2 regions of the Citrobacter sp. KH_055_1 genome follow, and region 1 is predicted to be linked to the other one. Evidence: riboswitches for the same ligand, from Rfam matches in the RefSeq annotation. Region 1 holds a riboswitch; the other holds the start of a gene.
What was found. Region 1 has a riboswitch for thiamine pyrophosphate ahead of thiM (hydroxyethylthiazole kinase). Riboswitches for the same ligand answer to the same signal wherever they lie in the genome.
Positions count from the first base shown of each region.

Region 1 (7,386 bases):
AACGCACCTTTATGTCCTTCAGCGGCGTCGAAAATCAGTGGAACGCCGACTGGCTTGCGCAGTTGACGATCCCGCGCCACAGCCTGGTGTATCTTTCCGGCTATCAGCTGGCTTCGCCGTGCGGCGAGCTGCTGGTGCAGTGGCTGGAGAGTCTGGATGAGGTGACGCCATTTATCGATTTTGGGCCACGCATCGGCGACATCTCCGATACCTTAATGGCGCGAATACTGGCCTGTCACCCGCTGGTGTCACTGAATCGGCAGGAAGCAGACATTGCCGCAGAACGGTTCAGGTTAAGCGTGGATGTCGAGGGTTTTGGCGCTGAGTGGGTGAAGCGCTTTGCCACGCCGGTAGTAGTTCGCCACGATAAAGACGGCGCATGGTATTTTAGTGAAACGACATCCGGCTGCGTGCCTGCATTTCCAACGACTGTGGTTGACACCATTGGCGCTGGCGACAGTCACGCAGGCGGCATGCTGGCCGGGTTGGCATCTGGCTGGTCGCTGTCCGATGCCGTGTTGCTTGGCAACGCGGTGGGATCGTGGGTGGTCGGGCATCGCGGCGGCGATTGCGCCCCCTCGCGCGGCGCGTTACTCCTCGCACACAAAGACGTATAGGTCGCTGCGGCAGTAACTGATGCTGTATTCAATGGGCCGGTGCTGCTGGTCAAGCGCGACCTGCTTAATCACCAACACCGGCACTTTGCTGTCCATCTGAATGTGCGACTGGAACTCCGCATCCGGCATGCGGGCGCTGACGCGGGATCGCGTGCGCTGCGGGAAAATATGCTGGCTGCGAAAATAGTCGTACAGCGAGACGCCGATGGCATCCACATCATGAATAAGATGCGCAGGGACCCAGGACTCTTCAATGGATACGGCGTCTTCATCCACATAGCGAATACGCTTAAGCAGAAAAACGTCACTGCCGGCGGTAATCGCCAGCTGCTGCGCCACCTCTTCCGGACACGGCACCACGCGTTTATTGACCCACAGCGTATCTGGTTTTTTTCCGCGTAACACCACCTGCTGAGAAAAGCCGCGCGCTTCTTTTAGCGAATACTCAAAGATATTGTTGATCTGCGTTCCGTAACCACGGGCGCGGGTCACTACCCCTTCTTCCTCCAGCGCCTGCATCGCTTTACGCACCGTAATGCGCGAAACGCCGGTCAGCTGGCTGAGATCGCGCTCACCAGGCAGAATATTGCCATGCTCGAGGATGCCGCTGCGGACAGCGTTCTTCACCGTTTGGGCGAATTTAAGATACAGCGGCGTGTTATCCGCCGCCGAAATGCGTTCATTCAGTTGCGCGATAAGCTGGGTATGCGCTTGTTCCATTTATCTTTTTCCTGACCGCTGAATCTTCAGCCAGTATACGCATTTATCCCTGTTACCACCACGCGTGGAAATGGTGTACCGGACCTATCCCCTCGCCCACTTCCAGGGAATCTGCCTGGGCCAGTGCCGCCGAGAGCCATATTTTGGCCTCCTGCACCGTATCGGCCCAGTTTGCATGACGCGGGCGTAGCGCAGCCAGCGCTGCCGACAGCGTACAACCGGTGCCATGGGTGTTTTTGGTCTTCACTCTTGGCGCGGTAAAGCGCTGCTCGCCCTCGCGAGTAAACAGCCAGTCAGGGCTTTGCGCGTCATCCAGATGACCGCCCTTCATCAGCACCGCCTCGCAGCCCAATGCCCGCAGAGCACGCCCCTGCGCCAGCATTTCCTGCTCCGTTTGGGCATGGCTTGTTTCGAGCAATGCGGCGGCCTCCGGCAGATTCGGGGTAATGATCGACACCTGCGGCAGCAGGCGAGTACGCAGTGTTTCTACCGCAGAGGAGGACAGCAGCGGATCGCCGCTTTTCGCCAACATCACTGTATCAAGCACCACATTTCGTACCTGAAAGCGGCGTAAACGCTCGGCGACCGCTTCCACAATATCCGTTTCTGCCAGCATACCGATTTTGGTGGTATCTATGCGTACATCGCTGAACACGGAGTCCAGTTGCGCGGCAACAAAATCAGGTTCGATCCGATAAACCGACTGCACACCGCGCGTATTTTGCGCCACCAGAGCCGTGATGACCGAGCAGCCATAGGCCCCGAGCGCAGAGAATGTTTTTAAATCCGCCTGAATACCTGCACCACCGCTGGGATCGGTTCCGGCAATTGTTAATGCGTTAATCCGTTTCATGCCAGCTCCTGCGCGTTCAGGTTATATAAAGCATCAAGGAATACAGGAATAAAGCTTCCTGGCCCTGTCGAGTGCTCAGTGGCGAATTCACCGGCCTGTTTCATCCAGCTACAGGCAGACGCGACGTTACTCAGCCGATCCCCCTGCAACGCACAGCTGGCAGCCACCACCGCCGACAGCGCACATCCGGTGCCAACGACACGCGTCATCAATGGATCGCCACCGCGAATACTCACGGTACGCTGGCCATCGGTAACGTAATCCACCTCCCCGGTTACCACTACGATGGAGGCGACCCGGCATGCCAGCGCCTGTGCCGCCGGCAGCGCAGCGGCTGCTGTGTCGGTGGTATCTACACCGCGCCCACCTCCGCGCATTCCCGCTAGCGCGAGTATTTCAGAGGCGTTACCGCGAATGGCAGCAGGCTGGAGCGAGAGCAAATCCAGGCAAAAACGACGGCGAAACTCCAGTGCCCCAACGGCAACGGGATCGAGCGTCCAGGGCGTATTCGCCCGCTGCGCCTGCTCGACCGCCGCACGCATAGCAATGGCGCGGCTCTCGGTCAGCGTACCGACATTAATCAGTACTGCATGGGCAACAGCCGCAAACTGGCTGGCTTCTTCGGGTTCAATCACCATCGCAGGTGACGCGCCCAATGCCAGAAGCGTATTGGCGGTAAAATTCTGCACGACCTCATTGGTCATACAATGCGTGAGCGGAGAAAGGGTTCTAAATTGCTGTAAGGCGTGGGCCGCGAGTGCGCGGCTGTGCAGGTCAGGCTGCATGGTTCAGCTCCTGCCCGCGTGAAAGAAGGGACACGAGCAGTGTCAGACTTCCCTACGCTGGCATTATCCAGATCAGGTGGTACGGGTATTTCTCAGCCTTCACAAGGAAGGGCACCCCGAGTCATTGTTACTTGTAAAACAATAAGTTATACATAAAGTATGTATCAAGATAGTGTAACCGGGTGTATAGAGCAGGTGCAAGGAGTTTCAATCAATTTCACAATTCATGCGCTCAATTTCTCTCCGATGAAGAAGAGACAATTAATATAGCTGCAATAAATAAAAGTCTGATAACGAAATTAGCTAATAAAATGAAGGTGACAATATTTAAATTTTTATTTTTCCATAATTACATTTTAACAACTCAGCCAATAGATTTTTAAAATAATTAAAAATGGGTTGAAAAGATTTGTTAACTCATTTTGAAGCCATCCCCCTTTATAACGACACTCATTCCTCTTTTCGGACAAGCCAATCGTTAGCTTTCTATTTAATTTAGGTGGGTAAATCACCTATTCAAAGATAACTTATCTACATGTAAACATTAAATAAAAAATACACACCCTAAAGCCATAGCCCCGGATGCTTTTTTGTGATCTCTGTTGTCATCTAAATCCTTGGCCTATCAGATAGTTATTTCACTTCACTAAAAAAGATTATGATTTAAAGATTAATCTGTATTGATTTATACCGATAACCGCGGTTAGGCTTTATATCAATCAAACACATTGATGTTTCATATGGATAAAAAGGTTTTTGTCTATACCTCTTAAGGTTAACATTAACATGACAAAAGGAGTGATTGTTTCCGCAATCGTTTCTTTATGCCTTGTAGCTCCAGGTGTATTTATCAGGTGATGTATAACATCGTCATTTCAAAAATGGCGGGTTAGTGTAATAATAATTAATTATAGGCTTGGAAATGAAGTATAATAAAATAATGATGATAGCTATCGTAGCAGGCGCTTTTTCACTTTCCGGTTGTAATCTGGAAAAACAATATCTTGATGATTGTGAAGCTAACGGCATTGATCGTACCGCGTGCTTTGAGCAATATCATGCTGATAATCGCGCCAACGCCGATCGTTATCAGACTTACACGGAGAATAGCCGTAAACTGGACGCGAAAAAACATTCTCATCATAACTAAGGTTTATCATGAAAACTAAATTAGCCCTGATTGCTCTTGTATGCTCTTTCGCCATTATGCCTGCCCATGCAATTAATGCACACTATCGCGCTCAATTAGAGCGTTCTGGTTGCACACAAGTTAGTGATGGTGATGGGACTTGTGATATTCACAAAACCAAAGCGCAAAATGCGAAGGCTAAATCAGGCTCTAACGCATTTACTGCTGATGCCGATCACGTACTAAATCAACCAATTTCTACCAGTGCTGAATATCTCCTTGCTAAAGGATGGAAACCTAATAACGGTTTATGGAAGAAACAAGGTTATGTACTCTCTCTTAAAGTTGAAGCCGATACAGTCGTAAAAGCCCAACTTTCCAAGGGGTAAACAATCATAAGGCGACTTCGGTCGCCTTTATTGATTGAAGATAGTAAAGATGCTGACATCTTGCGATGTCGTCCTGTGACTGCATCACAACAAACTGATGTAAATTGCAGAGCAGCAGCGGTATTGCTAAATTGCGGTTCAACGTTGCCGCCTGCTCGTACTTCATTTACACTTTTTACGAAATAACTGGAGTTCTCACAAAATAGTGCTTGTCAGATATCCTGTAAGCCCGGAATGATACACGACCGTTGTTGACGACCCGAATGAGTAGAGAGGATGGGTATGAAGAATAAAATGTTGCTGGGTGCACTGCTGCTCGTAACCAGCACCGTCTGGGCAGCGCCTGCCGCCATCGCAGCCCCTAAAGGCATCGATAAATATGAGCTGAGCGGCTTTATTGCTGACTTTACCCATTTCAAACCCGGTGACAAGGTTCCGCCCCTGTACCTCACCGAAGAATACACCATTAAGCAGTGGAACCTGCGTAACCTACCCGCACCGACGGCAGGCACCCACTGGACCTACATGGGTGGCGCGTATGTGCTGGTCAATGATGCCGATGGCAAGATCATCAAAGCCTACGACGGCGAGATTTTTTATCACCGTTAAAAAGCAAACCTCCCTCTTGCAAGAGGGAGGATAATATTATTACACTTTAATAAATTTTATTGGTCGGTATTTAATCATAGTTAATTCTGACATAAGCTGTTGCATTCAATTTTCCAGTTCGTATTTTCGCAACATCATAAACATAATACTTTGCAGTTACAGGAATTGTATACTGCTGCAGTAACTGCTCACCTTTTTTTATCTTTTTGATGATGGTCACATCAGGACTGTTCGATATAGAATTACCTGTTCGCAATAAGTGAATCCTGTTAGCAGTACCACTGCTTAACTCAAAACCGACACCATTATCCATCTTATCCTTTAAGATAAAATCACTGCCATCTAAAAGATCGTCACTGGACAAATAAACGGAAATACCACGCGTTGAATTATTTCCAATAGCATTATCACAATGAAGTGCTATTTGTGTACTTCCAGATAAGCTATTTACTGTTCCAACAGAGCGTAATTCAGCCCTTTGGACATCCGGTAGCACTAAAGGTGCTGTCACTATGGGAAGGCAAGTACTGTTTTTTGGAACAAAATTGAACGTAATATTTTCCTGAAAAGTCGCACCGCTCAGTTTGTTCACGCGATCAGATAGGCAGTTAAAAAAATCGCCAGAAAATAAACACATGAAAAAACTTAATACTACATTACTCGCATTTTTATCTGTAGAAGCAGTAACAGCCGAAGGTACTGTGATCGTTCCACCAATTACAGATGAATTCACCTGCGCGGTTGATTTTGTTAAATTTACCAAATAGCTCACTCTGGATGTGTTTTTTGTTTTTCCAAGTACCTCCTGTCCCGGAGTAAGCGTAACTGATACCTTAAACTTTATTGCACCATCATAAAAACCTATGACTTTATCATTAAGAGAAGATACATAATAAATTGTATCCTTATCATTATCACAGGATATTCCCGTAGGTTCCATCGTAAATGTTCTGCTGTAGATATCGGAAGCATTTTCTTCAAAATTAAAAATTTGAGTATGGGTTGTATACGAACCTTTATTAGAACATCCGGCATAAGCAAGATTAAAAAGTGATAAAAACATGCTCAGTATAATAATTAATTTTAATTTATACATCATAAACCTCACCGACAAATATAAACTTTACTTTCATCAATCGTTTTGCCGAAAGCGATTGAGCATGAAAGTCCCTGTTGTTTATCGACCGCCACTTTTATCTCCGATGGCACTTCATTGGTACGAATAAATAGCTGGCTCCCCTGACCTACCACACCAATATTGTGTCCGTGATTGTCTTCAACTTCATAACCAAACGTCAGCGGTGAGCCATCAGGACGTAGTGCCCGGATGTACCAGGGTTTGCGTTGGTCAGTATCAAACCTTGCTAGCACTACCGCTCCGCGATACGGAGCGGCGCTGCGACGATTTCCTTGTAGGTCGGTTTCACTGTTGGTATTGGAGACATCCAGCATCAGGTGGTTTTCACGATATGGCGTCAAGCCATCGTAAACGACCACGCCATTACGGTTGGTGGTACAGTATTTCTGCCCATTTACATACGCCCCTTCCAGACCCGGCGCGTGCATCACGGCAAACGTTTCCGATAGTCGGTTGGCTAAATTCACGCCCCCAGACCAGGCCACCAGCCCCCCGGAAATACTGCCGCCAGTTTGTGTATATTTAGACGACTGACTGTAGCTGCCGTTCAGTGTCGCAACTGGCGCATTCCACGTCAGATTACCGCCCGCCGTTGTCTCGCTGTCCTGTCGTTGATGGCTGAGGTTGACGCCATAGTTAAACTGATCGCGACTGCCTGCGGTGCCGGAAAGTCCGGTATTATTGGAGGCAAAACCATCATCATCAAAGGTGGTCGAGTTCGATACATATAGATGCCGGCGCGGAGCGCTAATATCATCTCCCCAATCGAATGGAATGGAGATAAAGACGTTAAAACGCTTATCTTCGTGATGATCCTCGTTGTAAGTCTGACTGGCTGAAAAAGTATAGCTAATCCGTTGCCAGCTATTAGAATAACTCAACTGATAATCTTTACTGTTGCCGCTACGCCCCCAGTAATCGCGCCACAGCGTACTGAGCGAAAACGAGCCCCAACCTTGCGGCAAAGACTGGCTGACGTTAGCCGAAAAACTGTTCTTACGACCAAAATCATTCTGATAATAGTCCGCGATGTCGTACACATCATTTTCATCACGATGATAACTGTTTTGATTATTTGCCCAAACGTGATCGTTAAAAGTGCGATAGTCTTTGGAAGAATAGCGATACGCCGCCAGACCAAAACGC
Region 1 is NZ_CM174473.1:1,719,842-1,727,227, reverse strand. It holds gene AC3ITF_RS07995 (PfkB family carbohydrate kinase) at 1-617, shown strand, start outside; gene AC3ITF_RS07990 (GntR family transcriptional regulator) at 591-1,337, opposite strand; gene thiD (bifunctional hydroxymethylpyrimidine kinase/phosphomethylpyrimidine kinase) at 1,390-2,190, opposite strand; gene thiM (hydroxyethylthiazole kinase) at 2,187-2,975, opposite strand; TPP riboswitch at 3,008-3,104, opposite strand; gene AC3ITF_RS07975 (hypothetical protein) at 3,916-4,125, shown strand; partial or broken gene AC3ITF_RS07970 (hypothetical protein) at 4,134-4,304, shown strand; gene AC3ITF_RS07965 (RcnB family protein) at 4,770-5,102, shown strand; gene AC3ITF_RS07960 (fimbrial protein) at 5,173-6,201, opposite strand; gene AC3ITF_RS07955 (fimbrial biogenesis outer membrane usher protein) at 6,207-7,386, opposite strand, start outside.

Region 2 (7,386 bases), 2.0 Mb from region 1:
GCCTGACGTGCCAGAAGGCCCGCTTCAACCGCCAGCCGGAACGCCGTCGCCATCATTACCGGGTCGTCCGCTACGGCAATCGCCGTGTTGACCAACACCGCGTCGGCCCCCATTTCCAACGCCTGCGTGGCATGGCTGGGCACACCGATCCCGGCATCAACCACCACTGGGACGGTGGCCTGCTGAATAATGATCTCCAGCATGGCGCGGGTTTCCAGGCCCTGATTTGAGCCAATGGGCGCACCGAGCGGCATGACCGCCGCACAGCCCACTTCTTCCAGCCGCTTGCACAGCACCGGGTCCGCGCCGCAGTAGGGCAGCACCACGAAACCCTGCTTCACCAGCGCCTCGGCGGCTTTCAGCGTTTCGATAGGATCTGGTAACAGCCATCGAGCGTCAGGATGTATTTCTAATTTCAGCCAGTGCGTCCCCAGCGCTTCGCGCGCCAACTGCGCGGCAAAAATAGCTTCATCCGCCGTTTTCGCCCCTGAGGTATTCGGCAGCAGCGTTACCCCTGCCTCGACCAGTGGCACCAAAATGGCATCGTTGTGCTGGCGTAAATCCACGCGCTTCATTGCCAATGTCACCAGTTGGCTACCGGAGGCGCGAATGGCGTCGACCATCAGTTGCGATGAGGCAAATTTCCCCGTGCCGGTGAACAGATGTGAATCAAACGTTTTGTCGGCAATACGTAGCATATCAACCCCCTGCAATAACCTGAAAAAGCAGGATCTGGTCGCCTTCCTGCACGATTTGCTGTTCCCACTGCTCGCGCGGCAGGATCTGCTGATTCAGCGCCAGCGCTATCCCCGGCTTGAGCTGATTAAGCTCTGCCAGCAGCGCGCTGATATTTTGCCCCTCGGCACACTGTACTGGCTCATCATTGAATTGGATCTGCATGTTGCCCTCCGCATACCGGACAACCGCGGGCGCGGCGTAACGCCAGGCTACGCCACTGGCTGGTTTTACCATCGAACAGGCGTAATTCACCGCTTAGGGTTTCAATACCGCTGAGAAGTTTGATGGCTTCCAGCGCCTGCAGGGTACCCATGATGCCAACGACCGGACCGACAATGCCTGCGGTACGGCAGTTGCGTTCGGGCTCGATGTCATCCGGCCACAGACAGCGGTAGCAGCCCTGTTCCCACGGCGGCGTCAGCACCATCAATTGGCCTCCAAAGCCAACAGCGCTGGCAGTGATAAGTTGTGTATTCAGGGCGACGCAGGCGGTATTGATCGCCTGACGCGTCGCCATATTGTCGGTGCAGTCGAGCACCACGTCAGCGCGCGCCACCGCGTGCCTGAGCGCATCGCCTTTCAGGCGCTGCTGTAGCGCGACCAGTTCGATATCCGGGTTGAGCCGTGTCAGTCTCTGTTGGGCCATCTGGGATTTTGACCGGGCGATATCATCAGTCGTGAACAGGATCTGGCGCTGAAGATTACTCAGATGCACGTCGTCGTCGTCCACTAGCGTCAATGTGCCTACTCCCGCACCCGCCAGATACAGCGCGGCAGGGGAGCCTAATCCGCCCAAGCCAACAATCAGCACGTGGCTGTTGAGCAGTGTCTGCTGGCCCTCTATCGCAATATCACCGAGTAAAATCTGGCGGCTATAGCGCATAAAATCGCGATCATTCATCGCCTGCTCCTGCAATTGAAAGCAGCTGTGACGTGGCACCTCGCCAGTCAGCGGCCTGCGTGATGGCGCTGACTACCGCAATGCTGCCCACCCCGGTCGCCAGCACAGCCGGTGCCCGCTCAAGGCTGATACCGCCAATGGCGACAGTAGGGTAGTCAGCCAGTCGTTCGATATGCGTGGCGAGTTGTACCAATCCCTGTGGGGCAGATGGCATCGGCTTGGTTTGTGTCGGGAAGACGTGACCCAGTGCGATGTAAGAAGGGCGCGCGGCCAGCGCCACGTCAATCTCCATATCATCGTGGGTGGATACCCCAAGACGTAACCTTGCGGCCTGAATCGCCTTTAGGTCGGTGGTTTCAAGATCTTCCTGGCCCAGATGTACCCCGTAAGCATGGTGTTTAATCGCCAGTCGCCAGTAGTCATTGATAAACAGACGGGCATCGTAGCGACGCCCCAGTTCAATAGCGGCAATCACGTCGGCTTCGACCTCTTCGTCGCGTTTATCTTTGATTCGCAGCTGGATAGTACGTACGCCTGCATCAAGCAGGCGTTCAATCCACGCAATGCTGTCGACCACCGGGTACAGCCCGAGGCGGAAAGGTACCGTTGGGAATTCAGGCTGATACATCAGGCTTCCTCCTTTTTCAGGTAGATTTCACCGCCTTTGGCGCGGAAGTTCTCCGACATACCCGCCATCCCCACTTCGATGGTTTGTGCGGCAGCGTAGTCGCGCACTTCCTGGCTGATTTTCATCGAGCAGAATTTCGGCCCGCACATTGAGCAGAAGTGAGCGACTTTGCCGGACTCCTGTGGCAGGGTTTCATCGTGGTAGGCGCGGGCGGTGAACGGGTCGAGCGCCAGATTAAACTGGTCTTCCCAGCGGAATTCGAAGCGCGCTTTTGACATGGCGTTATCGCGGATCTGCGCACCCGGATGCCCTTTAGCTAAATCGGCGGCATGCGCGGCAATCTTGTAGGTAATCAACCCCTGCTTCACGTCTTCTTTGTTCGGCAGGCCGAGGTGCTCTTTTGGCGTGACGTAGCACAGCATCGCGCAGCCAAACCAGCCAATCATTGCCGCACCAATACCGGAGGTGAAGTGGTCATAGCCCGGCGCAATATCGGTCGTTAATGGCCCTAAAGTGTAGAACGGCGCTTCATGGCAGTGTTCCAGCTCTTCGGTCATGTTGCGCTTAATCATCTGCATCGGTACGTGGCCAGGGCCTTCAATCATCACCTGCACGTCATATTCCCAGGCAATTTTGGTCAGCTCGCCCAGCGTATGCAGCTCAGAGAACTGCGCTTCGTCGTTGGCATCTTGAATGGAACCCGGACGCAGGCCGTCGCCCAATGACAGGGAAACGTCATAGGCGGCACAGATTTCACAGATTTCGCGGAAGTGCTCGAACAGGAAGTTTTCTTTGTGATGGGAGAGGCACCATTTCGCCATGATGGAACCGCCGCGCGAGACAATTCCGGTCAGGCGTTTAGCGGTCATCGGCACATAGCGCAGCAGCACACCCGCGTGGATAGTGAAATAGTCGACACCCTGTTCGGCCTGCTCCAGCAGCGTATCGCGGAACGCTTCCCAGGTGAGATCTTCGGCGATCCCGTTGACCTTCTCCAGTGCCTGGTAGATCGGTACGGTGCCGATCGGCACCGGGCTGTTTCGCAGGATCCATTCGCGGGTTTCGTGAATATAGCGACCGGTGGACAGGTCCATCACCGTATCCGCCCCCCAGCGCGTGGACCACACCAGCTTTTCCACTTCTTCTTCGATGGAGGAAGTGACCGCTGAGTTACCGATGTTGGCATTGACCTTCACCAGGAAATTACGTCCGATGATCATCGGCTCTGATTCCGGGTGGTTGATGTTGGCGGGGATGATGGCGCGCCCGGCAGCGACTTCATCACGCACGAATTCCGCCGTGATATTTTCCGGCAGGCTGGCGCCAAAGCTCATGCCTGGATGCTGGTGGCGCAGCACTTCACTGCGAATGCGCTCGCGGCCCATATTTTCGCGGATAGCGATAAACTCCATCTCCGGAGTGACGATGCCCTGGCGCGCGTAGTGCAACTGGGTCACGCAGCGGCCGGTTTTGGCGCGCTTAGGCGTCAGCAAGCCGTTGAAACGCAGCTCGTCCAGGCCATCATCGGCCAGGCGCTCTTTGGTGTAGGCGGAGCTACGGTCGTCCAGCTCTTCGCTGTCATTACGTGCGGATATCCACGGCTGGCGCAGTTTTGCCAGACCCTGCTGGACGTTAATCGCCACATCAGGATCGCCATACGGGCCAGAGGTGTCATATACCGGCACGGCTTCGTTCTCTTCGTACTGCGGGGTATCTTTACTGCCGCCAATGAGCGTCGGGCTGAGCTGGATTTCACGCATAGGAATACGGATATCTGGCTGTGAACCAGCAATATAGATGCGTTTTGAGTTAGGAAAGGCGGTCCCTTCCAGGGTGTCGATAAAGTGTTGGGCCTGGGCGCGCTGTTCGCGGCGGGATGGTTTAGTAGTGGCAGACATAGCTCATTCCAAAAAGTAAGGATATGGCTTGTCAGACGACGGATGAAGCAAGAGGGAAGATCGCCCATGGGCGATACAACTGTAGATTTACTCTTGTTCCCTTCGCAGGTATTAGCCTGATCAGGTTCCGCGGATCCCGAATTAACGGTCTCAGCCTTTTCCACTCATGCTGATGTGGAAAATAAGCACTCCGACAAGATAATTCCCCCTCTGGCGAGGAGGAATGGTTGTAAACTACCTGTTACTCGCGCAAATCTCAAGCAGGGCGTTTGATCATTGCGCTGTCGTGTACCGCATCAAGCACCAGCATAATCAACTTATCTTCCAGCATAAACCGGGCCTCCAGCGCCTCGCCGATATCCGACAATGCCTGTTGAAATTCAAGGAAATTATCGTGGTCAATGGCGTTTTCCAGACTGGAATCATAGTCGTCCATAATCTGTTGTGTATTGGCTTCCAGAAGAGGCCAAATTTTTGTGGCTTTTAAAAGCTGCCCGTTCCCTTCCAATTTATGCAGAATACGTTCATAAATACTGAAGTGTCCGGTGGAGAGGTAGTCGACCAGGCTCTGACAAAAATCATCCAGCGCTTTTTCATTGAGCCGCATGTACGATTCTTTGCCAGGCTTAATGCCAACCAGATTGTAGTAAGCCACGAGCAGGTGCTTACGTACATGTAGCCAGCGATCAACCAGTTTATTACTTCCTCCGACGTGTTCCGTCAGGCTTTCCAGCTGGTTTAGCATGATTGACTCCGCAAGGTGGTGTTGAAAAACGGCTCACCGATAAATGTAAAAATAATGTAAACAACATGCCTGTGAAGCAAAGGTTGCGCAAGAGATATGGATCGTATTATTGAAAAATTAGACAGCGGCTGGTGGATCGTCAGTCATGAACAAAAATTGTGGTTGCCTCACGGAGAGCTGCCACATGGTGACGCGGCTGGTTTTGATCTGCTGGGTCAGCGCGGGTTGCCGATAGGCGAGTGGGAAGGTGAAACCGTCTGGCTGGTGCAGCAGCAGCGTCGCCACGATATGGGCTCAGTGCGCCAGATCCTCGATCAGGATGTGGGACTGTTTCAACTGGTCGGACGCGGCGTACAGTTGGCTGAGTTTTTCCGTTCGCATAAATTCTGCGGTTATTGTGGCCATCCGATGCACCCAAGCAAAACCGAATGGGCAATGCTGTGTAGCCACTGCCGTGAACGTTATTATCCGCAAATTGCCCCCTGCATTATTGTCGCCATCCGTCGTGAAGACTCCCTGCTGCTGGCTCAGCATGTTCGCCACCGCAACGGCGTGCATACCGTGCTGGCCGGTTTTGTTGAAGTGGGGGAGACGTTAGAACAAGCGGTAGCGCGAGAAGTGATGGAAGAAAGCGGCATTAAGGTGAAAAACCTGCGCTACGTTACCTCCCAGCCCTGGCCGTTTCCGCAGTCTTTGATGACCGCGTTTATGGCGGAATATGATAGCGGGGAGATCGTCATCGACCCGAAAGAACTGCTGGAAGCGAACTGGTATCGCTACGATGACTTACCGCTACTTCCCCCGCCGGGTACCGTCGCACGTCGACTGATCGAAGATACTGTGGCGATGTGTCGGGTTGAGTACGAGTAAAGAACGAGTAATGATACACTGACGGCCTGACGCTAAAAGGAAGATAAAAATGACCGAACTGAAGAACGATCGTTACCTGCGTGCGCTGCTGCGCCAGCCCGTTGATGTTACTCCGGTATGGATGATGCGCCAGGCGGGCCGCTATTTGCCGGAGTACAAAGCCACTCGTGCGCAAGCGGGCGATTTCATGGCGCTGTGCAAAAACGCCGAGCTGGCCTGCGAAGTGACGCTACAACCGCTGCGCAGGTATAAACTTGATGCGGCGATCCTCTTTTCGGACATTTTGACCATCCCGGATGCGATGGGACTTGGGCTGTACTTTGAAGCTGGCGAAGGCCCACGCTTTACCTCTCCCATCACCTGTAAGGCCGATGTGGATAAGCTGCCGATCCCGGACCCGGAAGGGGAACTGGGCTACGTGATGAACGCGGTACGTACTATTCGCCGCGAGCTGAAGGGCGACGTGCCGCTGATCGGCTTCTCTGGCAGTCCGTGGACGCTGGCGACTTACATGGTGGAAGGCGGCAGCAGCAAAGCCTTCACCGTGATTAAAAAGATGATGTACGCCGATCCAACGTCGCTGCATCTGCTGCTCGATAAGCTGGCGAAAAGCGTCACGCTATACCTGAATGCGCAGATCAAAGCCGGCGCGCAATCGGTGATGATTTTCGACACCTGGGGCGGCGTGCTGACCGGTCGCGACTATCAGCAGTTCTCTCTCTATTACATGCACAAAATTGTCGATGGTCTGCTGCGTGAAAACGACGGCCGCCGCGTGCCGGTCACCTTGTTCACCAAAGGCGGCGGACAGTGGCTGGAAGCGATGGCGGAAACTGGATGTGATGCGCTGGGTCTCGACTGGACGACAGATATTGCCGATGCGCGTCGTCGTGTCGGTCATAAAGTGGCGTTACAGGGCAATATGGACCCGTCCATGCTCTACGCACCGGCACCGCGTATCGAAGAAGAAGTCGCCACGATACTGGCGGGCTTCGGTCAAGGGGAAGGCCACGTCTTTAACCTGGGCCACGGTATCCACCAGGATGTGCCGCCGGAACATGCCGGGGTGTTTGTGGAGGCGGTACATCGCTTGTCTGAGCAGTACCACCGCTAAGGAGTCACGATGGATCTCGCGTCGCTACGCGCCCAACAGCTTGAACTGGCCTCTGCGGTGATCCGTGAAGATCGCTTTAAAAGCGATCCGCCGGATCTGATCGCTGGGGCAGATGTCGGGTTTGAGCAGGGCGGAGAGGTGACGCGAGCCGCCATCGTGCTACTGAAGTATCCTTCTCTTGAGCTGGTTGAATATAAGGTGGCGCGTATCGCCACCACCATGCCGTATATCCCCGGTTTTCTCTCTTTTCGCGAATATCCTGCGCTGCTGGCTGCCTGGGAACAATTATCGCAGAAGCCTGACTTAGTGTTCGTTGATGGTCACGGTATTTCCCACCCGCGTCGTCTTGGCGTTGCCAGCCATTTTGGTCTGCTGGTGGATATCCCGACGATTGGCGTGGCGAAAAAACGGCTGTGCGGCAAGTTTGAACCCTTATCTGCTGAACCCGGGGCGCTAGCGCCACTGTTGGATAAAGGCGAGCAGCTGGCGTGG
Region 2 is NZ_CM174473.1:4,476,173-4,483,558, reverse strand. It holds gene thiG (thiazole synthase) at 1-698, opposite strand, end outside; gene thiS (sulfur carrier protein ThiS) at 700-900, opposite strand; gene AC3ITF_RS21045 (HesA/MoeB/ThiF family protein) at 881-1,639, opposite strand; gene thiE (thiamine phosphate synthase) at 1,632-2,267, opposite strand; gene thiC (phosphomethylpyrimidine synthase ThiC) at 2,267-4,165, opposite strand; TPP riboswitch at 4,246-4,368, opposite strand; gene rsd (sigma D regulator) at 4,422-4,910, opposite strand; gene nudC (NAD(+) diphosphatase) at 5,007-5,780, shown strand; gene hemE (uroporphyrinogen decarboxylase) at 5,830-6,894, shown strand; gene nfi (deoxyribonuclease V) at 6,904-7,386, shown strand, end outside.
Region 2: another riboswitch for thiamine pyrophosphate. It lies ahead of thiC (phosphomethylpyrimidine synthase ThiC); the one in region 1 lies ahead of thiM (hydroxyethylthiazole kinase).